3 regions of the Marinomonas sp. TI.3.20 genome follow, and region 3 is predicted to be linked to each of the others. Evidence: predicted binding sites of a transcription regulator. Region 3 holds the regulator's gene; each other region holds the start of a gene.
What was found. Region 3 encodes FNR, which switches genes on or off when oxygen is low (the NO sensors DNR and NnrR bind a similar motif). Its sites were predicted from a motif close to TTGATNTANATCAA; they were not measured.
Positions count from the first base shown of each region.

Region 1 (6,277 bases), on a different contig from region 3:
CGCTGAGCTTGCTGTTAAAGATGACTCGCCAAAACGGACGAATGTCCACATCGCGCGACAGGCGCTGCGTTTGGCTTTGCTGAATCAGTTGGGCGGCGATGAGAGGGTTCATTGGGGGCATCAGTTGGTTGATTTGCAAGAGGGTGACTCTGGTGTGGCGCTGACTTTTCAAGTGGCTGGTGGCGTTAAGCATACACAGGCGGATCTTGTGGTCGGTGCGGATGGCATTCGCAGTTCGGTGCGTAAGTTGTTGATTCCTGAAGGCGCTGCACCGTTGCGTTATTTGGGTTGTATTGTAATTTTAGGCATTTGTCCGCTGCGTGATTTAGGCGGTATTGAGAGCGAGTTGTTGGATTCTGCTACCGTATTTCAAACAGCCAATGGCAATGAGCGTATTTATATTATGCCTTATTCGTCGGACTCTGTGATGTGGCAGCTTAGTTTTCCAATGACGGAAGAGGCGGCGAAAACCTTGAGTGCTCAAGGCGTGCAAGCGTTGAAAGAAGAGGCGTTGCGTAGAGTCCAGTGGCACGCCCCGATTCCACAAATTGTGTCCGCGACAAAAGCGGCGTTAGTGTCGGGTTATCCGGTGTACGATCGTGCTTTGTTAACGCCTGAATGGCTAGCGAACGCAGACAAGGTTACCTTGATCGGCGATGCCGCGCATCCAATGAGTCCTTTTAAAGGGCAAGGGGCAAATCAGGCATTGTTAGATGCTTTGGCTTTGGCTCGCGCAATAACAAAAGGGTGCGGACCTTATACTGATTGGAAAGAGTCAGGCGTCAGAAAAAGCGTGCTAACTGAGTTTGAAACTGAAATGCTGGCTCGCAGTGCGGTGAAGGTAAAAGGCTCCGCTGAAGCCGCTGAGTTCTTGCATTCAGAGACGGTACTTCATGAGGGCAATGAGCCGAGAGGTCGTTGCCTCAGTAGAAAATCGCTTAAGTAGAAAATAAAGACAAAGTAATGAATAGGTGAATATGTATGAGTCAAGATCTAGAAGCGAACAAAGCAAATGCCATAGCATTTTATAAAACCGCTTATTTAGGTGATCCTGAAAAAGCCGTAGCCGCCTATGTTGGGAATGAGTACATCCAGCACAATCCTGTAGTGGGAGACGGTAAACAAGCCTTTATTGATTATTTCTCTGAAATGGCACGGGATTACCCAGAGAAAAGTATTGTGTTTTTACGGACCATAGCAGAAGACGATCTAGTGTCATTGCATACTCGTCAAACGTGGCCCGGCAATGAAGAATACGTCACTATGGATTTCTTTCGGTTTGACGGAAATGGAAAGATCGTAGAGCACTGGGATTCTATTCAGTTAGTGCCTACTGAAAGTAAAAACGACAACACTATGTATTAAATTGTCTATCAATACTGTGAGCGTTTAATAGATCAATGGGTCTGTTCGCTAAATAAAAAGCAATGCGGTTTAAGCATTGCTTTTTATTTGCATGAAAACAGCGATCGTATTGTTTATACGGATTCAGTTTTCTGTTCAGTATTAGCTTTAATATATTCCACTAGTGTGTCTTTAAGTAGTAGACGACGCTTTTTAAACTCTTCTTCTTCAGGTGTGCTGGTAAGGATGATTTCTTTTTCCATCTTTTCAACTTCACTGGTTAGGAAGTTGTACTCATCAGAAAGCTTTTTGAAGTGTGCGTCTGACATTCTAAGCTGATGAATTTCATCTTTTAATTCTGGAAGCTCATTTACTAAGGTATGGTTCTCGATAGGCATGCTTTTCTCCTTATTTATATTCTATTACTAGAGTACTTTACTCGGTCAAATGTTTGCTTGATGTGTATCAAGCTTTGCTTGTCTATTGACGAGTGCCGTCGAATTTTTACAAAACTAACTGTATGTGCTCAATTAAGTTATGGCGTCATAGGGATGAAAAGCAATCAACGAATGATTAGATGCAGAAAATTTAGTTATTTGACGGCAGGTTTTACTGAATGTTGACGGCCTATCAGGGCTTGGGAATGAGTAAACCTACTCGAATGAATGAGCAGGCTTACTCTTATTTCTCTACTGTTAGAAATTAAGGTCAACACGAGGCTGACTTTTTGTTGAAAAATCAAGCTCAGGTGAACAAACAAAAAGACGTGATGAGTTTATATTTTGAGACACTAGGTAGTCTTTTAAATTTTGTGCTCTTTTGTCCGCTAAAGCGTTCGCTGCTTCTCTGGTTTTATCATTGATAGTAGCGGGTGGTTTTTCTAAGCCAAGATCAAGGTAGCTTGCCACACCACATATTTTCAATTCACTTTGTTTTTTATCTTTCATGAGAGCGACAAGTTGTTTTAAGAAAGTACTTTGTTTGTCGTCAATTTTGGTCTCTTTTGGTGGATAAATCAGTGGTTCAACACGTACTTTCAACAGTTGGTCGCCTGCATACCGGGCAATGGTAATGACGTTGGCATAAGGTATAAAGGTCTGCAGCAAGTAGGTGCTCGACGCACTAAACAGGGCTTTTTTAACCGGAATGAAAAGGAAGTCTCCCCAACCAAACGAAGGGCTATCTATGTTTCCTGACAGAGGAATATCCAAATCAATATTATTGTCGCTGTCTTTTAAAGCACTGACTGCAAGATTGAGTGGAATGATGCCGGATTTGATGGCGCTGCTACTTTCGTAGGAGCCGCCTAGGTCAAACTGTTTCAATACTAAGTGAGCGTTACCGTTTATATCTCCTTTGTTAGCATGAAGCTTTAGGTCTAGATTTAATTGCCCTGAGTCAATTTGGTAGCCTAACGCACTGGCGACATAAGGTGAGTAAGGTGGGAGGTCTGCTTGGGACACTTTCAACTCACTTTTCATAGTGAGTTCATCAGCCATTGGCCAGATTTCTACATCACCATTAAGTGTGGTGTATTTGCCATTTTTTACGCCAATGCTAAGGGTGGTGGCTTGCTTAGCGTCTTTTGTATTAAGGTTTCTGAGCGATAGTTTTGTAATGTCTAGCGTGCGTTTTAATGCCGGTTTCACGCCGTTGTCTTCAATGTATACGCTGGATTTTCCCGTTAAATCATAGGCGTTAAGAATAATATAATAAGGTGCTTTGAATGCCGGGGCTTTTGCGGCATTCGGCGTGTTGGCAATAGCATTATCAGCATCTTTTGCCTTTGGTATAGAGGTTTTAGCTGAAGGCGCTGTGGGTGATGTTTGTTTGTTGGCATCGATGAATACAAGGTTCTCAATTTGTCTATCTTTGCCTAAGAATACATTTCCTTTTACATCTTTGGTCATGATGCTTTTTATATTGGCACCATCTTGGTTTGCTTTTACAGTATTAACGTCTATTTCACCAACCGTTGTTAGCGGTGGTAGGCTTTTCTTATCGTTAATGGGAGCAGAAAGAACAAGGTTTTTGATCGATAATTTGCTTAGCTCCGTCGCAAAGAGGTCCCCTTGTTGAGTCATTGATAAATCATGGATGTTTGCACTTTCCCAAGAAGCCGCGCGCTTATTTGGCGTTAATTTACTGTCCATTCCTTGGGTTAAAATATTAATGTCAGTCCCTGCCACTTTAGGAGCTTTGTCGCCATCTAAATCAACATTGATATTTTTTGCTGTAATGTGGGCGTCTGCTAAAGACGATTGTATGGTCCCTTTTTTATCAACATCCAGTTTTTTTATCGCTAAGTCAAATAGTGTGTTCTTGAGCGATATAGTGTCATTATTTTGGATGGCTGAAAGTGAATTTGACCAGGTGAGAGATTGGTAATTCACTTTGTTGTCAGCTTGTTGGGCTGACAAGTTAGTACTGGTTATCGTGCTATCGGCCGATAGTGATACTTGCTTATCGGGTGCTTGCTTGGCCGTTAAATTGTTTAGCTGAACGGATGTGCTGTCATTTTCTAGTATTAAGGAAGTTAGCGCTAATGATAAACCATTTACTGAAAAATCGGTTTTAGGCAGTGTTGCAGATAGCCCAGATTGATCTTTGCTAAACGTTAATGGTAATGAAAGAGACGCACTTTTTAGCGCCGCTTTTTGGTCTTCAGGCAATTGTGCTGCTAACTCGTTTATCTTGATTTGAATGCCGCTTTTAAGCGCAATACTTTGAATGCCGCTTTTAAGCGCAATACTTTGATTGTCGTTACTGAGTGTTGCGAGTAAATCATTCAGTGTTAGCTGAAAGTTACCAAGGCTTGCCGTATTGCCATCTTGCAGTACATTAGCGCCTTTTAGCGTGATGTCTGTTTTATTACTTTTAAGGTCGTTTGCATTGTTTTGATGTTTAATATCGATGGCTGAATAGATGTCTAATGCTTGGTAAGTTGTTTTATTTTGGCCTTGACTAAAAGTACTGTCTTGGCTGGATGCTTGCAGTGTTCCAGTCGCATCCAGTACTTGGTTTGTGTTGTAAGTGGCCGTCACATCGGAAAGCTTCAGAGTGGTATTTTTTGTACCTGCAGACATTGTCTTTTGTAGGGGCAGGTCTAGATTCTCGGCGCCTATATTAAGCGTCGAATTATTTAGAGCAAAGTAGGAAACCTTATCGTTCACCTTCATTGATAGGGCTAGTTTGCCATCAACAGACAACACCCCAGTACCTTGGTTATAAGGCGCCGGCAGAAAATGAGAAAGATCTTCGATGGGTATTCTATTTTTGTTCAAGGTGAGGCTTACGGTAGAAGCATTAGGGGAATAGTCAAACTTACTGACAATATCAAGTTGTGCCGCATTGACGAGTGCATTAATGGATACGGTGCCGTTCCAATTAAGCCCTTTACCATAGAGGTCATCAATGGCGAGAGTGTTAAGCGTTAATGTATCTTGCTGAGGGTTGGCTTGTTCTTTTAGTTGTCGTGATAGCTGAACGGTACTGTTCGTAAAGCGAAATGTTGGAAGTTTTACTGACCAAGGAGTGGAAGTATCGACGACCTGTTCTTGGCTACTTTCTTTTTTAGCGCTGCTATTGTCTGTTGCTTGGTACTGAGATAAGTCAATGCCTGCAATAATCCATGAATTCTCTTTCTGTTTCACATCCAGAGTTAGGCCATCAATTTCTGCGTTGGTGAAATGAATGGTTTTGGTAAACAAAGGAAAGGCTTCTATGCCAATAGACAGTGTATTGAGAGCCAGTGTTTGGTGTTTATTAGAGAGTACATTCAGTTTTTTTAGCGTGACTTTTGGTGGGAAAAAATCAACAGACAGGCTGGATATACTGGCTTCTTCACCTTGTGAAGCAAAGTACTTGACTAAGTAATGTTTGACCACGAAGGGAGTGAGTAACCAAGAGCCCGCAATAACAACAAACAAGGTCATACTTGGGATAATAAGGTAGTTGCGCCAAGGTTTTTTCATGTTATTAGTTGCCTATGTATTAGCTATTTTCTTTGTGTTTTGTAGGGACTTTCTCAGGTTCTGATCGTGTAGGCATACGTAATAAATAAGTACTTACGGCGGCCCCTATCGTTATTAAGCTAATAGTAGCCCAGAATCGTCCAACGATAATCATAGAGATGCCCATCCCCAGCCACATAAAGATTATCGCGCGGTTTCTAGTGCGTTTAGGAATCCCATCAGAAGACTGCCAATCAGTTATGATGGGGCCAAAATATTTGTGACCAATGAGCCATTGGTGAAAACGAACAGAAGACTTAGAGAAACACCAAGCAGCGAGTAATACGAGTGGTGTAGTCGGTAGTAAAGGAAGAAAAATGCCAATAATACCGGTAATGAGCGAGAGCCATCCTAAAATGATGAAAGAAACTCGTTTCCATTGCATATAATCGCCCATGATTTTACGTCACGTTAAAAATCATTCTAACGTTGCTTTGGTTGCTATTGCTAGACGCTTTGCATTTTGCTTACTAGACGTTACAAATAGCTGAATTTTAAAGGTTATCAAGCAGGGGCTTTTGTCCATAAAAGCTCCTGCTCAGATTTTATTGGCATTTAATGGCGGAGTTATTTTCCAGCATTAAAAATGGCCTCCATAGAGTCTTCCATTTCAGGTTCGACAAGCGGCCATCCACCAAGACGTTTCAAGCGATTGACCATTTCACAAAATAATTCGGCGGTTTTTTCCGTGTCATATTTTGCAGAATGCGCTTCAGCGTTATTAAATGGTATAGCGGCCGCTTCACAGGCTTTAGCGAGAACCGTTTGACCAAAAATCAACCCTGCTAAGCTTGCAGTATCAAAGCTTGAAAAAGGATGAAAGGGATTGCGTTTTATATCGGCACGTTCGATAGCCGCATTTAAAAAGCCATGGTCGAATGCGGCGTTGTGTCCCACTAAAATGGCACGTTTACAGCCTA
Region 1 is NZ_JBAKAS010000007.1:19,868-26,144, reverse strand. Features, by position in the region: gene V6259_RS08955 (FAD-dependent oxidoreductase) at 1-946, shown strand, start outside; gene V6259_RS08950 (nuclear transport factor 2 family protein) at 982-1,365, shown strand; gene V6259_RS08945 (YdcH family protein) at 1,479-1,742, opposite strand; gene V6259_RS08940 (DUF748 domain-containing protein) at 2,040-5,318, opposite strand; gene V6259_RS08935 (YbaN family protein) at 5,338-5,742, opposite strand; gene rnt (ribonuclease T) at 5,925-6,277, opposite strand, start outside.
Region 1: V6259_RS08945 (YdcH family protein) is a predicted target of FNR. The motif match lies at 1,800-1,813, and genes of this name have one in related genera.

Region 2 (6,277 bases), on a different contig from region 3:
ACCGCCATGCGACCATTGACTGCAGCACTTTGCTTAGGACAAGGTGAATTCCACCTTCACGGTGAGCCGCGCATGCACGAGCGCCCAATCGGCGATCTAGTCGATGCGTTGCAAGCACTTGGTGTAGACATTAGCTACGAAGGCGATACCAACTACCCACCACTTTGCATTAAAGCCAATGGTTTATCCGGTGGCGAAGTCTCTATCAAAGGGAATATTTCTAGCCAATTCCTAACCGCCATTCTGATGAGCGCCCCTCTGGCTCAAGGCGACTTAACCATCAAAGTAGACGGTGAATTAGTCTCTAAGCCTTATATCGATATTACACTGCACGCGATGAAGCAATTCGGAGTGGAGGTAGAAAATCAAAATTACCAAGCCTTTGTTGTCAAAGGCCAGCAAACATACCAAAGCCCTGGTGAAATCATGGTGGAAGGCGATGCGTCTTCAGCATCTTACTTCTTAGCGGCCGCAGCCATTGCTGGGGGTAAAATTAAGGTACACGGTGTCGGTACAGACAGCGTACAAGGGGATGTGAAATTTGCCGATGTGTTAGCTCAAATGGGCGCTAAAATCACTTACGGCCCAACTTGGATAGAAGCTGAGCACTGTGAATTAAATGGCGTAGACTTGGATATGAATCACATCCCAGATGCGGCCATGACCATTGCGACAACCGCACTATTTGCTAAAGGCCCTACTACGATCCGCAATATTTATAACTGGCGCGTCAAAGAAACAGATCGCTTATACGCCATGGCAACCGAGCTTAAAAAGCTGGGCGCTGACGTTATTGAAGGGGAAGATTTTATTACCGTTACCCCAGTAGCCAAGCTAAACCATGCTGCGATCGACACCTACAATGATCACCGCATTGCCATGTGTTTCTCACTGGTTGCTTTTTCAGACACCCCAGTCACCATCAATGATCCGGGTTGTACCTCAAAAACCTTCCCGACCTACTTTGAGTTATTCAACACGGTTACTAGCTAAAACGTCATTTGAAATAGAAGACACCGCCTCCCATCTTGTAAGATGAGGCGGTGTCTTATTCATGTAGGTAACATCCCTTACTCCTTTGGCACTGTAGATAATGCCACTGCCCTTTTTTACGGTCTGATATTATCAATAAAAAAGCCCCAGTTTTATACAACCGAGGCTCAGTTCAACATCAATCTATTGGCTTGATTTAACTTAAGGCAGCTGACTTTTCAATACCGCTATGTGATTTTGCAAATCGTCAATTTTATCCAGCAATTCAAGGCTAAGAGCAACACCCGATAAGTTTAGCTCTAACTCATCCATCAATCTTTGCGCACGCTGTAATCTGACCACTGCTTGCGTATTAAAATGCCAAATAGCAGGAGATGGACGCTCGATGGGCTCCACAATACCGTATTCAATCATTTCAATAATGATGTCAGTATGTGAACCACATCGCTCACAGACTTCCTCTAAAGTGAATAGCCTATGCTCGCTTAGAGTAGACTCGATAACCACTATCTCTGACTTAGACATAATCTACCCCTCGAAAACATGGCGTGGGTTAAAATCAGCTTCACATTCAGATAACTTCTGATAAAGCGCTTCTGCCTCACTACTGTGTGAAGTTGGCAAGCTAACTTGTAGTGTAACAATTTGATCGCCTGCTTTTTCACCTGTTTTGCCAACCAAGCCTTTGCCTTTAATGCGCAGCTTGTTACCACTGTTGGCGCCTTTAGGCACTTTCAATTTCACCTTACCACTGATAGTAGGTGCTTCTACTGACGTACCCAGCGCGGCTTCCCAACAACTAATAGGCAAAGTAAGTAAAATATTTTTTCCATCTACAGCAAAATAAGGGTGCGGAGCAAATTCAATCTCAAGCAGTAAATCACCTGCTTTACCTTCACCAACACCCGCTTCGCCCTGTCCAGCCAAACGAATATGCTGACCCTGCATCACGCCTGCAGGAATTTTAACATTGAGTACTTTATCACGCTGTCTTATAAAACCATTTTCATCTGGTTCAGAAACCCGCAAAGATAATTGTCGCTGGCAACCTTCGTAGGCTTCTTCTAAAAACAGGGCGATTTTATGGTGTATATCGCGCCCGCGATGATTGGCCGAATGGTGACTTTGAGAACGATGAGTTGAACCACCGGCCTGATGAAAACCACCACCTTGAGCGCCAAAAATTGAATCGAAGAAATCACTAAAGTCGCCACTCCCTCCTGGACCAAACCCGCCATTATCAGCGTGAGCATTCTGCCAATTTGGCGGTGGTCTAAATCCACCATCTGCCTGACGTGTCCCTTGCTGACGCAACATATCGTATTCAGCTCGTTTTTCGGCGTCTTTTAATACGGTATAAGCTTCACCAACTTCTTTAAAATGCTGTTCAGCATCTTTTTCTTTGCTGACATCGGGATGATATTTTCGAGCGAGTTTTCGATAGCTCGATTTTATCGTCGAGACATCAGCTTGCTCAGGCACACCCAAAATTTTGTAATAGTCTTTAAACTCCATAATGTCTCTCTTTCATAAAAAGAACCCCTGTTACGGCTTTAAGGAAGATATAAATAAATTACTACTATTAGCATACTCTTTTGCTCGGCTTGCGCTGTCTAATATTCACACAAGATTGATCTAGATCGTCCTTACAGGAAACATAATGCGAATTGTATGACATGGATCGTCTCTGCTTTGGCATTAAAAAAGCCCCAGTTTTTTTTCAAACTGAGGCAATACTCTCAACAACAATCGAATAATGTATTTAAATCTGACTCAATTAAGCTATTTTAAGAAACATAGCTTAAAGCTATAAAATCAACTTTCTTTGGGTGGCTTAGGTGCTTGTTTTCCGTAATTCTCTAACTTCTTAATTTGATCTGGAGTCAATAATGCATACAACTCAGCACGGCTTTTCGCGTATTGAATGGTTAATTGCTTAGTAAGATCGGCGCTTTTCTCGGCTAATTTATCCACTTGCTTCATGTACGTTTTATCTTTTGGGGATAGCGCATTCAACGCATGACGATTTTCACCTAGCTGCATTTGCATAGTGCGGATTTTTTCGCCATCTACTTTAAACAATGAAGAGACCTTCTTTTCAGTCACCGCATTCAAATCTAATTTTTTGGCCATATCGGCGGCCATGCTATCCGCAATTTGTTGACTCGTTGCTGCGGTGGTATGAGCTTTTGGCAATGATGATTGGGTGTCTGCAAGTGCATTGGTGGCCACTCCCGACAGAATAACGGCACTTAACCCAACAACACTTAGTATTCCTGCTTTTTTGCGATTCAGCATAATAATTCTTTAAGCCCCTTCTCAACTGATTTATTAGATTTCATTATGGCGATAAATTCGCCAAACAATACCAAAGAGAGAGGAATAAGATGCCAAACTTGTCATCAAAACGTAAAAGAAAAGTCGTCATTACAATGTAATTTAGTAAAGTCCGAAGCAACGCTCAAGAGTGTCATACAAAAATACATATCTATCCACGTAGTGAAGGGGGGCGTTTTTTTGATCAAATGTTTTTGAATAAATACTGCAAAAGCGTATGCATAAAGTCATGGATGGCCAGTACATGGTTCATCATTTCACGATCAATTTGAACTAATTGAGCAATGTCAGATTTCGGTATCCGGCAAAGCTCTTGAGCCAGTTGATTCAACAAGTCCATCTCATTTGCAATACTCAGATAGCTAGGTTGAGAGCGAAAGTTAAATTCATTGTCAGTGCCATGGTAGTACCAATCTGCAAACTTCGTTGTTTTAACATCCAAATTTTGCGCAGATAAATCCCCTTTTGAAACAGCCAAAACCACTTCTGTTTGCCATTTATTCAACTCAAGAACAGCAGAGGACATATGAGCAAAACCCATCGATTGATAACCGGATTCCATAAGCATAGCGATATTACTCGCGGTGTTTTGAAAAGAGGCCGCCAACGCTGAGCTAGAATCACTGACCTTTTGAGATGAACAATGAAGCAATTCAATTTGCCCACAGACTAAGGTTGTTCTTTCGTCAATACGCTGGACTAAAGCTGAAATATTTTCACTAGATTCCCTAGTCTTATTTGCCAACGACCTAACCTCATCAGCGACGACCGCAAAACCACGTCCATGTTCCCCTGCTCGTGCTGCTTCAATAGCGGCGTTCAACGCAAGTAAATTAGTTTGTGCAGAAATACTTTGTATCGTATCAATAAAACCTTTTATGTCAGCGGCAATGCCTTTAAGCTCGTTCATATCTTGCAAACTAAGACGTGTTTGTAAGGCGATGTCAGACATATCTTTTGTTAATGTAACAATCCCTTGTTTGTTTTTCTCAATATCGCCATTCGTCCCTTCAGACGCGCTCATCGGATCAAACAAACGTTCTGAAATTTCATTAATGGTGTCTAATACAGGGCCTAAAACAGCTTGCTTCGCATCAAGAAATTGTTCTGAATAACTATTGGTTGGTGGTAAATTTTGTTGTTCAAGCGCCTGCACTACACTTTTTTCTCTTAGCGAAAACACCTCTTCTTCTAGCAAGCGTTTTTCTTTTTTAACGGCCATTAATTCATTTTCTAGCAACTTAATTCGTTTCGTTCCAAACAGCATAATCATCCTTAGTGTTGAATACTCGCCAGAGCGCATACAAAAGCTAGCCGCCAGCGACTCATCATTTAAGCTGGCGGCGACTCTCAAAATTCGACTCTTTAATCCATGTCTGCTTCAAACAAATCTCGTTTCATATAAAATTTCACCCACACAGCAGCAATCAAACAAATCACACTCAGCATGCCACCAGCAATACTGTAGACCGTTTGCGTCATTTCAGGAGAGGGTGAGTTGTTCAGCGCTACATACACCATGGCTGCAATACCGAGAATCTGAGGCAGCGGATAAAACGGTGTCTTGTATGGGCGTTGATGCTTTGGCATGCGCATACGTAATACAATGACATCCACATGAGCAATGATATAAGCCAATAAGTAGCTAGTCGTCGCGGCAATGACCAAGACGATCAGTGAATCAATACCAAGCGCTACAAAAGGAATAGATGACAACACGGCCATCATCACAATTCCAACCCAAGGCGTGTTGAAACGGTTCGTTGCTTTTAACACTGGAAAGGCTTGTTTATCTTTAGCCATGCCATGCAACATACGCGGTAAAGCCGCTAAAATAGTATTGATGGTACTGCATGTTGCCGCCAGTCCCATAATAGTCGCAATGAACAAACCCGCTTTGCCAAACACCGCGTTCGAGTAATCTAAATACGGAATGGGTGATCCCAATAAAGTTTCCGTATTGAGATATAAACTCGCACCATATACGAACAAGGCAAATATTCCAAAGATGGCAAATAACGACAACTGCATGGCTTTGGGGATATTTTTCACTGGGTCTTTTACCTCATTAATCATTGGGCAAATATATTCAGCGCCAACAAATAACCACATTGCCAGAGCAATAAGCCCGATAAAACTACCATCGACAACGCCATCAAATCCCCAGCTAACATGGGTGCCTGAAACAACAGCATGAGGCTGATCTATCCCGGTAATGGCCACTAGCCCGAGAATAATTAGCGCACTTACAAGAATGAATGCCAGCACATTCTGTACCTTGGCAAATACATCCGCTCCGACCAAATTTGTAATAGTCAGCACAACAAGAATTGCTAAAGGGATGACTTTTTCTGGGAACACGCCGGGCAATAGCTCACCTACCATGGCATCGACCAAAAACATTTCTACCGGTATTGCTAAGCAAGCCACAACAACATAACCGGCAAACACAGCAACAATCGCTGGAAAATGACCAATTGCCTTTTGGGTATAAGTGGCCAATGTCCCTTCTTGAGGAAACATCAACGACAATTCCGCAAAACTCATGGCATTACACTGAGAAATCAACAGTGCTGCCATCATGGCGAATAGAAAGGTGGTTCCACCCATCCCTACTCCTTGTAAACCAGAGATCATCGCTCCCTGTACAATAACCAAGCCGATACAGATCGACATCATGGTCAATAACCCAATCTTTTTCGAGCTTGAGTTTAGTAAGGCATTACTGCTCGCCATTTTTGCGTTTTGTGTCACGGTAAGGTCACTCATAATAATGTTCCTTTTCAATGAATAGAAATTAGCTATTTCAGAACCGATCAAATCGATAAGGGCTTGGGTCAATAAGAGGAGCAGCATTGGATACAAGGTCCGCGGCCAATTGTCCGGCAGCAGGTCCAGTACCGAAACCATGTCCTGAAAAACCCGTTGCGAGCGTCAGTCCTGGCAT
Region 2 is NZ_JBAKAS010000002.1:78,701-84,977, forward strand. Features, by position in the region: gene aroA (3-phosphoshikimate 1-carboxyvinyltransferase) at 1-993, shown strand, start outside; gene V6259_RS02875 (chaperone modulator CbpM) at 1,195-1,518, opposite strand; gene V6259_RS02880 (DnaJ C-terminal domain-containing protein) at 1,522-2,508, opposite strand; gene V6259_RS02885 (Spy/CpxP family protein refolding chaperone) at 2,809-3,291, opposite strand; gene V6259_RS02890 (methyl-accepting chemotaxis protein) at 3,515-4,684, opposite strand; gene V6259_RS02895 (APC family permease) at 4,696-6,099, opposite strand; gene V6259_RS02900 (NAD(P)/FAD-dependent oxidoreductase) at 6,137-6,277, opposite strand, start outside.
Region 2: V6259_RS02880 (DnaJ C-terminal domain-containing protein) is a predicted target of FNR. The motif match lies at 2,624-2,637, and genes of this name have one in related genera.

Region 3 (11,275 bases):
TCGTAAAGAGGTCGCCGATCATTACGCTAAGTACCATCAGGCTAATTTAGATAATGACGTTCAGTTGGATTATTTAGAATCGAAGTTTGAAGAATTTCAGCATTATGTGTCATATCAAATAAATGTTTTGAGTGAAACTGAGTTAGCCAAATATGCGAAACGTGCTGAGCTTGCTCGTCGTGAAGCAGAAGAAACGTTCCGCTCAGATTATGTTTCTAAGCTAAAAGATTCTTTGGATCAAGTGGCTCATATTATTCGCGAGTTGAATCATAGTCTTAAGCGTCGTCCATTTAATCATGAGACCTATCAATTCCGTTATTACCCAAATGGTGACATGAAAGACATTTTAGACTTGGTTGAGCGTTTCAGTGCGCAGGACCAAGCGAATGTAGGTGGATTGTTCGATCCTGAAGCCACTGGTGATCCAGATCATATTCGCGCGATTACCGCTATCCAGGAATTAATTACGGATGAAGAAAAGCAGCAAGACCTTGCTGATTATCGTAAATTCTATAATTTCGAAGTTGATATTTTAGACGAAGAAGGCAATAAGAAAACAACGTTAAGCCAACGCATTCAAACAGGCTCTGGTGGCGAGCATCAGATTCCATTTTACCTTGCTATCGCGGCAGCGTTATCAACCACTTATCGCTTACGTGAAACCATAGATGGTGAAATTGAAGGTGGTTTCTCATTGGCCATGTTTGATGAAGCCTTCAATAAAATTGATATGGTGAAAACCTCTACTTGTATGGGCTTTATGAAAGACATTGGCCTTCAAGTAATTGCGGCGGCACCTGATGACAAACGAGCGGTAATGGCCGCTAATATGGACACCGTTATTAGTGTTTGGCGTGAAGGTGGCGCCGTGTCTATTGATGTGGCATACCCTAAAGAAAAAGGGCAAACATTGTTAAACGGTAATTCTGAACCTGAATTTAGCCAAGCATAAAGAGATAAATATGAAAATTCAAAATGAGATAGAAGAAGTGATTAGAGCGTCGTTTGATTGCTCATTCCTATCTCTTGAAAATGAAAGTTATATGCACAATGTGCCTGAGGGCAGTGAATCCCATTTTAAATTGGTATTGGCAAGTGATGCTTTTTTGGGTAAAAGGCCGGTGCAGCGACACCAGCTTGTGTATGGCGCACTAAAAGAGCAGATGATGAAGATACATGCTTTGGCGCTACACCTTTATACGATAGAGGAATGGGCTGAACGCACTAACACCGCTCCTTTGTCACCTAAGTGTCATGGAGGCGAGAACTAATAATGTATTTTTATAGCAACTCGATCGCAATATGAGCCTTTCAATTAAGGTAAACAGCGACACTGGTGTGGTTTGCATTTCAATTCTTGGCAGTTTTGATTTTTCATTATTTCATGAGTTTCGCGAAGCGTATGCGGAATTTATTGGAAAGAAAGATCGTTTTACAATTGATCTTAGTGGCGTTGAATATTTGGACAGTGCTGCATTAGGGATGTTACTGAGTATGAAAAGTGCATTGGGTGAAAATAGCGTTATTGAACTAAAAGGTGCGAATGATTTCATCAAAAACATTTTGATGATTTCGCGCTTTGATAAACGCTTCGAGATACGATAAGAGCTGATTTATGAAGCTTTTATGCGTGGACAGCGAACCTATTTATCAAGAGATTATCTCTTTATGCGCTGAAAATGATGGCATGCAAGTGAAAATAGCGGCGTCCTTTGACGATGCTATTTTTCTATATGAGGAATGGAGACCAGACATTGTTACACTAGAAGTGGTTCTTCAAGGTGGCAGTGGTCCAGAGCTTGCAAAAAGGCTAAAAGCCTTAGAAGCTGAGCGCTTTGTTCCTATTGTGTTTTTGACTTCGCATATTTCTGACTTTGTTATGAATCAGTGTTTCAAGGCGGGTGCGGATGACTTTATCCCTAAGCCTTTCAATGAAATGCTTTTTCGGACTCGTATTAGTACGCACAAAAGGCAAATTCAGCTTATTCAAGAAATGTACCGTAAGAATCGTGAATTGACCTACTATCAAACGATGATAGAGCAGGAACATAAGATGGCTCATCAAGTCCTTGATCATATTATGACGAGGAGTGAGCATCAAAGTCAGAATCTAGCCATGACGCGGTTGTCTGCGACTAATTTCAACGGAGATTTGGCCTTAGCGAGTACGCGTTCAGATGGCTCAAGGATGATTTTCGTTGGCGACTTTACCGGCCATGGTTTATCCGCCTCTATTGGTGCTCTTCCGGTTACTCAGGCGTTTTTCGATGCCATTGACAGTAATATGCCATTGCCGGATTTTGCAATTCAGATTAATAAAATGCTGCTCACAATTTTACCTGATTACATGTTTTGCGCCGCTTATATTGTTTTGATAGAACCAACGGGGAAATTGCAATATTGGGGAGGAGGAATGCCGAATGCATATATTCGTCGTGCCGATAAATCAATTGTTCATATAACCTCCACGCACATGTCTCTGGGTATTCTAAGTGCTGCCGAATTTGAGTCTACCGTAAGTACACGTTATATATATGATCGAGATACGTTGGTAATCGCTTCAGATGGGATTTTAGAGCTTAAAAATACGGAGCAGGTCATGTTAGGAGCAAGTGCATTGGAATCACTTATTGTCTCTTGTTATGATGATCATGACTTGCTGCGGGCTCATTATGAAATGGAGGCTCATCTGTCCCGTTTTCAGGGTGAATCAGAGCAATTGGATGACATTACTTTAGTGGCTGTTAGAAATACTATTTAAGCAGAGCTGTCTCTAGGTGAAGAAGTTTAAAAAAGGCGTCTCAAAAATGGGCCGCCTTTTTTAATTGAGTGCTGTTTGGACTTTTCTGTATATTATTCGTCTTAGCGTTTTTTCTTGTTCTTGTTTTTATTGGTATTCTGCTTGTTGCCAGCATGCTTTGATTTTGCTGGAGCGCGTTTTTCCGGCTCAGTTCGTAGCACAAGAAAAAGATCCGTTATCACGTCAGGAATTTGATCAATGCAAGATTTAGTGAGCTTTTCACTTTGGCGTATCTGAACCACTTCTTCATCATCAAAAAGATCAGACGCTACCATGATAGGCAGTAATAGCTCTGCAATCACTTCTTCTTTTTCAGAATCAAACCAGTGCTTTTCTGTCATGAAAACACCTTCCATGAAGCCCGTTGTCCATTCTTGTAATTCGCTGAGTTCTTCTGCAGAAGAGCCCATTTCGATCTCACAAGGAATAACAAATTCGTCTTCAGACTCAAGCTCTTTTTGGATCTCTAGTGACAGTCGGCTTAACAATTGAAGAATGTGTTTTTCTTCTTTTTCGCTTTCAAATTTTGGCGTGTCTTCAAAAATAACGGGGAGCCATTGCTCTTCGGAGATGGTAATAGGACAAATCGCTAATGCTGTTAAAAAGCCGTGAGCCATAACGAAGTTTTGACATTCTTCATGAACCCGATCTGACTCCAAAAAAGCTTCTAATGTGTCTAACTCAAGATCATCAAGAGGTTGGTTTGCCATTGTTTAATTCCTAATACTAAATAAGTCTGCGATTCTAGCGAAAAGACCGCTAAAAATCGATGCACAATCAACATGGTTAAGAGATAATTCTACCATGACTCAAAAGAAATCTATTTTATCAAAGCTAGGCTATCTCGAATATCTTCCTTTACAGGAAGAAGCCATAGATGCTCTATGCTCCGGCGACGATGTATTGTTGGCTGCCCCAACGGGTGGGGGCAAGTCCCTTGTTTATCAATGTGCTGGCATTATTAGAGAGGGTATTGGTGTTATCGTTAGCCCTTTGATTGCTCTGATGTCTCAACAAGTTGAAGACCTGAGGAAGAAAGGAATTAATGCCTACTTTCTAAATTCCAATTTAAACCCTAATGAACACGAAAATCTCCTTTGGGCTCTTCGCAATAATCATATAGATTTACTTTTTCTGTCTCCTGAAAAATTGGTTCAACCTTCTGTTATTAGTTTTCTACATGGAATGTCTATTTCATTGTTTGCTATTGATGAAGCTCATTGTATTACTCAATGGGGAGGCTCATTTAGGCCAGAATACAGTCAATTAGGTCAGTTAAGAGAAGCCTTTCCAAAGGTTCCAATCATAGCGCTAACAGGCACTGTCGATGAGTTGACGATAAAGACGATTCAATCATCCTTGCAGATGAACGATGCGTTGGTGTTGAAGGGAAGTTTTGATCGGAAAAATATCGAAATTCAGATCGCACAAAAAAGAAAAGCCAAACTACAGATATTGTTTTTTTTGCATAATGAAATGGCTGGCCAAAGTGGGATCATTTATTGTCGCTCACGAAAAAAAACAGAGGAGTTATCCTCTTGGTTAAACACCTTGGGATTACCGAGTCTTGCTTATCATGCGGCCATGAGTGACAGTGATAGACAGACAAATCATAAGCGGTTTTTAACTGAGTCCGGTTTGATTATGGTAGCGACTACCGCTTATGGAATGGGCATAGATATTGCTCACATTCGTTTTGTTATCCATGTTGACTTACCAGACAGCCCCGAGTCCTATTTTCAAGAAATAGGCCGCGCAGGGCGAGATAATCAGCCCGCTAAAGCGCTGCTTTTATATGGCCTTCAAGACATGTTAAAAGCCCAGCAACTTAACGCTTTTCAAAATCAGTCAGGCGATGAAAGAAAACCCAAGTTAAATGCCTTTTTCAAAGTCATTGAAAGTCGTGGCTGTCGTCGTCAGAATTTACTTGCTCACTTTGGGGAAGCCTCAGAAGCCTGTGGAAATTGCGATCGCTGTCTCGCGCCAACATCTGAGCAAAATGTCACGATAGCAAGTCAAAAGTTACTTTCCTTGGTTTACCATACAAAAGGCATTCAGCCATTTTCAGTGCTCATTCAAGTTTTATTGGGCAAGAGAACAAAAAGTGTATTGGCCATGCAAGGCGAGCGACTTGCTTTGTTTGGTAAAGGAAAGGAGCTTAACGAGGCTCAGTGGAAATCTGTCATTCGCCATTTAATTGCCTTTGATTACATTGAACTTAATCAAGCAGTGACATTTTGCATTCATTTAAAAGAAAAGTCTCGTGGCATACTAAAGTCTCAAATACAGGTTTTACTTGCTCAAGAAAGGTATTACCCCACACTTGATAATGAAAGCGCCATCAAGGAGACCGCGACTTGGCACCAACTTATGAGCTGGAAATTGACTCAAAAAAATAGCGTGTTGAGCGATGGACAATTAAGGAAAGTGTATCAACATAAGCCTACCACTATTGCGTCATTAAGCCGTCTAACAGGATTGTCGAAAGAAATTATCGCACCATTTAGCGAATCGCTTATCTCCCTGTTAAGTCGTGTTGAGGAAGTGCAGGAGAAAGATTGTGTCGGCTAACAAATCGTATTCTCTTCAGTCCCATGATTTAGCGTCATCCATTCAACAGGTTCAATCTCAAGTGTCTCATTGTATGAAAAAAGCGACGCTTTTTTTTGGGAAGCACTTTGATCATCCTACTTCGAACTTTAAGCAGAAAGGGAAGGCGGCAGGCACTGCTCACTTACATAAAAATGAATTGAGGTTTAATTATTTTATGTATCAGCAAGATGAGAGCTTGTTTATCGAGACAGTAGTCCCTCATGAAGTTGCCCATATTATTGTGTATCAAATTTACGGTAATAAGGTAAGGCCCCATGGTAAAGAATGGCAGGCCGTTATGAAGAAAATTTATCACCTTGAACCTAATAGAACACACAACTTTGACATCCCTCTGCCTAAGCAATCGTACACCTATCAATGTCAATGTCAGCAGCACGTATTCACCATACGAAGGCACAATAACGCACAAAAGGGCACTCAATATATCTGTAAGCTTTGTCGTTCATCGCTTTCTTTTTTAGCGCAGCATTCTTAATAAGCGAATCGTTAAGAGAGAGTGCTCATTTTTTGATGCGGGTTCGCGGTCAGTATAGTAAGATAGCCGCATTTCGTTTACAGCGTGTGTATCATGGATCTAACTAACAAACCTAAAGAAAAACTGGAGCTTAATAAACTCCACAAACGGTTACGACGACTCACTGGCCAAGCAATTGCCGACTTCAATATGATTGAAGAGGGTGATAAAGTGATGGTGTGTTTATCAGGAGGGAAGGATTCTTATACAATGCTTGAAATCCTTCGTAACCTGCAAGCTAGCGCTCCAATTAGTTTTGAAATTGTAGCGGTTAATTTAGATCAGAAACAACCCGGATTTCCTGAACATATATTGCCTGCGTATTTAGAAGAGCAGGGTGTCGATTTTCATATTTTAGAACGTGATACTTACAGTATTGTTAAAGAAATCGTTCCAGAAGGGAAAACCACGTGTGGCTTATGTTCACGTTTAAGAAGGGGCTCTCTTTATGGTTTCGCAGAAGAAATTGGAGCTACCAAAATAGCACTTGGTCACCATAGAGATGACATATTAGAAACGCTTTTTTTAAACATGTTTTTTGGTGGTAAGTTGAAGTCTATGCCACCTAAGCTATTAAGCGATGATGGCAAGCATGTCGTTATTCGCCCTCTAGCTTACTGCAAAGAGAAAGATATTGAGGCGTTTTCTATCGCTAAATCGTATCCGATTATTCCTTGTAACTTATGTGGTTCCCAAAAGAATCTTCAAAGACAAGTAGTAAAGGATATGCTTCAGCAGTGGGATAGAGATTATCCAGGTAGGACGGATATTATGTTTACTGCTATGCAGAATGTCGTTCCTTCGCATCTTGCTGATAACGAATTATTTAATTTTAAAGATTTAAAGCAATCTGAAGATGCTTTTAACAAGTTAAACATTGTATCAATATAGGATTAGTGCAAATGAATCTAACAAATAAAGCCTTACTGCTTACCGCAGGTATTTTGAGTTCATCCATGGTTTTTGCTTCTACTGCGGGTGTAAGTTTGACTAATGATTTAGTGAAAGCGGACGTTGCTATTGATGCCGGCCCTTTTTCTATTAGTGGTGGTGGTACTCATGATGCTGATAATGAAACTTCTTCAGCTTATGTTGGTATCAATATTCAAGATTCAGACACGAGTGGCCCTTTGCAAATTGGGTTGGGTGTTCGCATCTATGCTCTTGATAACAATATGCAAGGGAAAAATGATGAGATTGCCGTTGCTACGGCATTGGGTGGCTGGTACCGCTACACATTCCCTATGGCAAACCGTTTAAGTTTTTACGCTTCTGGTTACTATGCGCCAACGGTGTTGTCTGTATCACGATTGGATCACATGTACACATATGATGTCCGTGGCGAATACATGACCACACAAAATACCCGAGCTTATATTGGTTACGGCAGTACTGTGTCGGTTTATACAAATGGCGAGCGTCGCGAAACAAGTGATGGCCTAAGTATCGGTGCTTCTGTTGCTTTCTAAGTGAGTAGTTTGATATAAAAAAGGTGGCCATCTTGGCCACCTTTTTTATTAACTAAATTTTATCTTGTATAAGGGCTAATTAGCCTTTATTCACCGGAAAAAGCGCATAAGCTAAAAATAGATAGATCGTTATCCTGTAGTTTCTGGCTGCCACCAAGGTCGGGTAAATCAATAATAGCGGCAACTTCTTTAATATTCGCACCTTGACTGGTCAGTAACGCAACCGCTGCAAGCAATGTTCCACCGGTAGCAATTAAGTCATCAAACAATAACACTTGATCACCTGCTTTTACCGAATTTTCTTGAATCTCAAGCTCAGCAGAGCCGTACTCCAAATCATAGGATTGTGAAATGGTCTTGCCAGGCAATTTGCCTTTCTTACGGATCAAGATCAATGGTTTTTGTAATTCATAAGCCAAGACAGCCGCGATTAAAAAGCCACGCGCATCAATGCAGGCAATATGAGTAATATCGCTGCCAATATAACGGTGCACGTAGGCATCAACTACCATCCGCATACCTTTAGGATCACTAAAAATTGGGGTGATGTCGCGAAAGCTGATACCGGCTTTAGGCCAGTCTTCAACGGTACGAATTAATGACTTGACGTAAAAATCATCGTAAAGCATAGGATAAAAGAGCCTTTTTCTATTTGTTCAAATCGGCGAGTCTAGCACAATCATCCGCTATCCCCACTAACTTTTGTATTTCCGCAAGATCAGTAATGGTTATCTCTTTACCATCCACTTCAATCAGCTTGTTCTTTTGAAAGCGGGTTATCACACGGCTAACGGTTTCAACGGCAAGGCCCAAATAATTGCCAACTTCTCCACGGGACATTGCTAAACGAAAAGAAATAGCAGAATAACCGCGTTTTTTGAAACGACTAGAAAGGTTCAAAAGGAATGAAGCGACTTTTTCATCTGCATTCTTTTTACCTAGTAAAACCATCATTTGTTGGTCTTCACTGATTTTTCGGCTCATTATTCTAAAAAGCTGATGCCTTAAAGAGGGGATTTGTGCGGTTAAGTTTTCTAGGTGGCTAAATGGAATTTCACAGACTGTGGTTGTTTCTAACGCTTTGGCGGTAATAGGGTAAGTATCGTTATCAATGCCACTCAAACCAACCAGCTCACTCGGACAATAAAAGCCTGTGATTTGCTCTTCACCTGAAGAGGTAATATTGAATGTTTTGAGCGTTCCTGTTCGAACGGCAAAGACAGAGTCAAAGGTTTGACCTTGATGAAAGAGAATTTCCCCTTTCTTTAATGGACGCTTCCTTTCAATAATTTGATCCAATCTGTTTATATCTTCATCAGCTAATGCGATGGGTAAACACAATGCACTTAAGCTGCAATTCTGGCATTGAGATGTTAGCTTACTGGTGAACCTTGATTGGGCGTGTACGATTGACATAAAGATCTCCCTGACTTCGATTTATTAGATTACCCTAGAGTACTTTACTGCGCTGCCTAGATACTTATCAAATACCATGCAAACACAGCGAATTAGCAAGCGTCCACGCTCTGTTACTCTAATGATAGTATGTTCTTCAATCTGTTCAATTTCAACAATACCATCTTCTTCTAACGCTCTTAATTGCTGTATTTCATCATGAAAATAGTTGTTGAAGTGGATAGCGTGTTTTTGTTCAATGGTTCTACTATCGAGTTCAAATTGGCTAATTAATGCCATAATGGTGTGATGACGAATTAGATCATCTTCATTGCTAATATACCCTTTCATAATGGCCAATTGACCATTTTCGATGCTGTTTTGATAAAGCGATAAATCCGTATGATTTTGGATGTATACACCTTTCAGATGACTAATCGCGGACACGCCAAAGGCGATGAGATCGGTTTCAGCGTGGGTAGTATACCCTTGGAAATTTCTTTGCAATTCACCTTTTTCTTGCGCTATTTTTAAGCTATCAGTAGGTTTTGCAAAATGATCCATTCCAATATATTCATAGCCAGCTTGGGTTAATAATTCTATAGACAGTTTCAATAAATTCAATTTACCTTCTGGTGAAGGGAGATCACTGTCTAATATTCGACGCTGAGCTCTGAAGCGTTCAGGTAAATGTGCGTAGTTGAAAACTGAAATACGATCAGGGTTCAGTTCGATGACTTTTTCTAGCGTACTCTTAAAACCGTAAATAGTTTGTTTAGGAAGTCCATATATAAGGTCAAAGTTAACGGATAAGACCCCTAGGTCTCGAGCGTCATTGAGTAAATCTCGAACCATTTCTACAGGTTGTACTCGGTGTATTGCTTTTTGTACTTCATTGTCGAAGTCTTGCACTCCAATACTGATGCGATTAATGCCATTTTCGACTAGTAGTTTCATTTTGGAATGGCTGATTTCTCTTGGGTCTATTTCAATGCTGTAATCTTGGCTGCCATCTTGAACTAAGTTGAAATGATGGTTTATGGCAGAAAATAAGTGTTTCAACTGTTCGTCGGACAAAAAGGTAGGAGTGCCTCCACCAAAGTGAAGTTGAGTCACTGGACGATTTTTATCAAGCATTAGGCTTCTTAAACGCATTTCTTCTTCAAGTAACTCAACGTACTCGGCGCCTTTATCGTATTGTTTTGTGACGACCTTATTGCAAGCGCAGTAGTAACAAAGATGCGCACAAAACGGAATATGAAAATACAAGCTAATAGGAGCATGGCTTGGTGATAGCATTTTATCAATCAAGGCTATTTTACTAATGTTAGCATCAAACTGTGGGGCGGTTGGATAAGAGGTATAACGAGGCCCAGATAAATTGTATTTGGTAATGAGAGGTTGATCCCAAATCATGATTTCTTCCTATTAAAATTTCTAATACGAAGTTTACTCTGAGACTTACAGCCGCCTCATGATATAAGTCAACGTTTTTGATAGCGTAAGGGATGCTTCTCCCATATATTAAGAATTTCGGCACTGCAATCTCTTTAGTATATTTACTTCTAAGGTCTTGATGATTCTGCTTAAATACCATTCTTTAATTAACCGTTAATGCTAGGTTGTTTTATGACGAGTTCCCTTGTTTCAAAAATACCTATTTATCTTGCACATGGTGCAGGAGCGGGTCATCAGTCGAGTGGTTTTTTAAAGGTTTTCAGTGAAATGACCCTTGATAAGCATGGTAGATCTGTCGTCCCTGTTACCTTTAAATATATGACAGAACAGGAATCTAGTGGTAAAAAACGTCCACCGCCTCGCTTCAAAACGTTAGTACCTGAATTCATTGAAGCCATAAAATTTGAAGAATCCGTCATTGTGGCGGGTAAATCCATGGGGGGAAGAGTCGCGACTCAGCTTTCTCATCAAGAAAATGTTCGTGCAATAATTTGTTTTGGGTTTCCTTTTTACCCATCAGGAAAACCTGAAAAGCATAGGCTGTCCTTTTTGGAAGGCGTTGTGGCTCCCTGTTTGATCATACAAGGCACGAGAGACTCACTGGGAAAGCCTGATTGGGTAAACAATCAAACTCTAAATGAGCACATTGAGGTGCATTGGATTGAGGGTGCGGATCATGATTTTAAAACTTTAAAAAAACAAAATTTAAAGACGGAAGATGTGATTGAAAATATTTCAAATGTAGTGGAAGACTGGCTTCAGCGTCATGGGTTAGCGAGTTAATTCTGATTGATTTATAATGATTATAATTATTCATTCAAAGGTGTTTTAGCCATGAGTCACCAACTAGAGTTAGATACAGCTGGGCTGTTGTGCCCAGAACCTGTCATGATGCTGCATGTGGAAATACGAAAAATGGCATCGAAAGAGGTGCTTAAGGTTATTGCGACAGATCCATCAACGGCAAGAGACATTCCTAAATTTTGCAATTTTTTAGGCCATTCTCTAGTCGATCAGACTCAAGAA
Region 3 is NZ_JBAKAS010000006.1:161,621-172,895, forward strand. Features, by position in the region: gene V6259_RS08600 (SbcC/MukB-like Walker B domain-containing protein) at 1-952, shown strand, start outside; gene V6259_RS08605 (BolA/IbaG family iron-sulfur metabolism protein) at 963-1,271, shown strand; gene V6259_RS08610 (STAS domain-containing protein) at 1,303-1,605, shown strand; gene V6259_RS08615 (PP2C family protein-serine/threonine phosphatase) at 1,616-2,761, shown strand; gene V6259_RS08620 (YecA/YgfB family protein) at 2,863-3,510, opposite strand; gene V6259_RS08625 (RecQ family ATP-dependent DNA helicase) at 3,605-5,371, shown strand; gene V6259_RS08630 (SprT family zinc-dependent metalloprotease) at 5,361-5,888, shown strand; gene ttcA (tRNA 2-thiocytidine(32) synthetase TtcA) at 5,982-6,818, shown strand; gene V6259_RS08640 (YfaZ family outer membrane protein) at 6,830-7,396, shown strand; gene V6259_RS08645 (adenine phosphoribosyltransferase) at 7,483-8,025, opposite strand; gene fnr (fumarate/nitrate reduction transcriptional regulator Fnr) at 8,045-8,812, opposite strand; gene hemN (oxygen-independent coproporphyrinogen III oxidase) at 8,837-10,207, opposite strand; gene V6259_RS08660 (alpha/beta family hydrolase) at 10,421-11,032, shown strand; gene tusA (sulfurtransferase TusA) at 11,084-11,275, shown strand, end outside.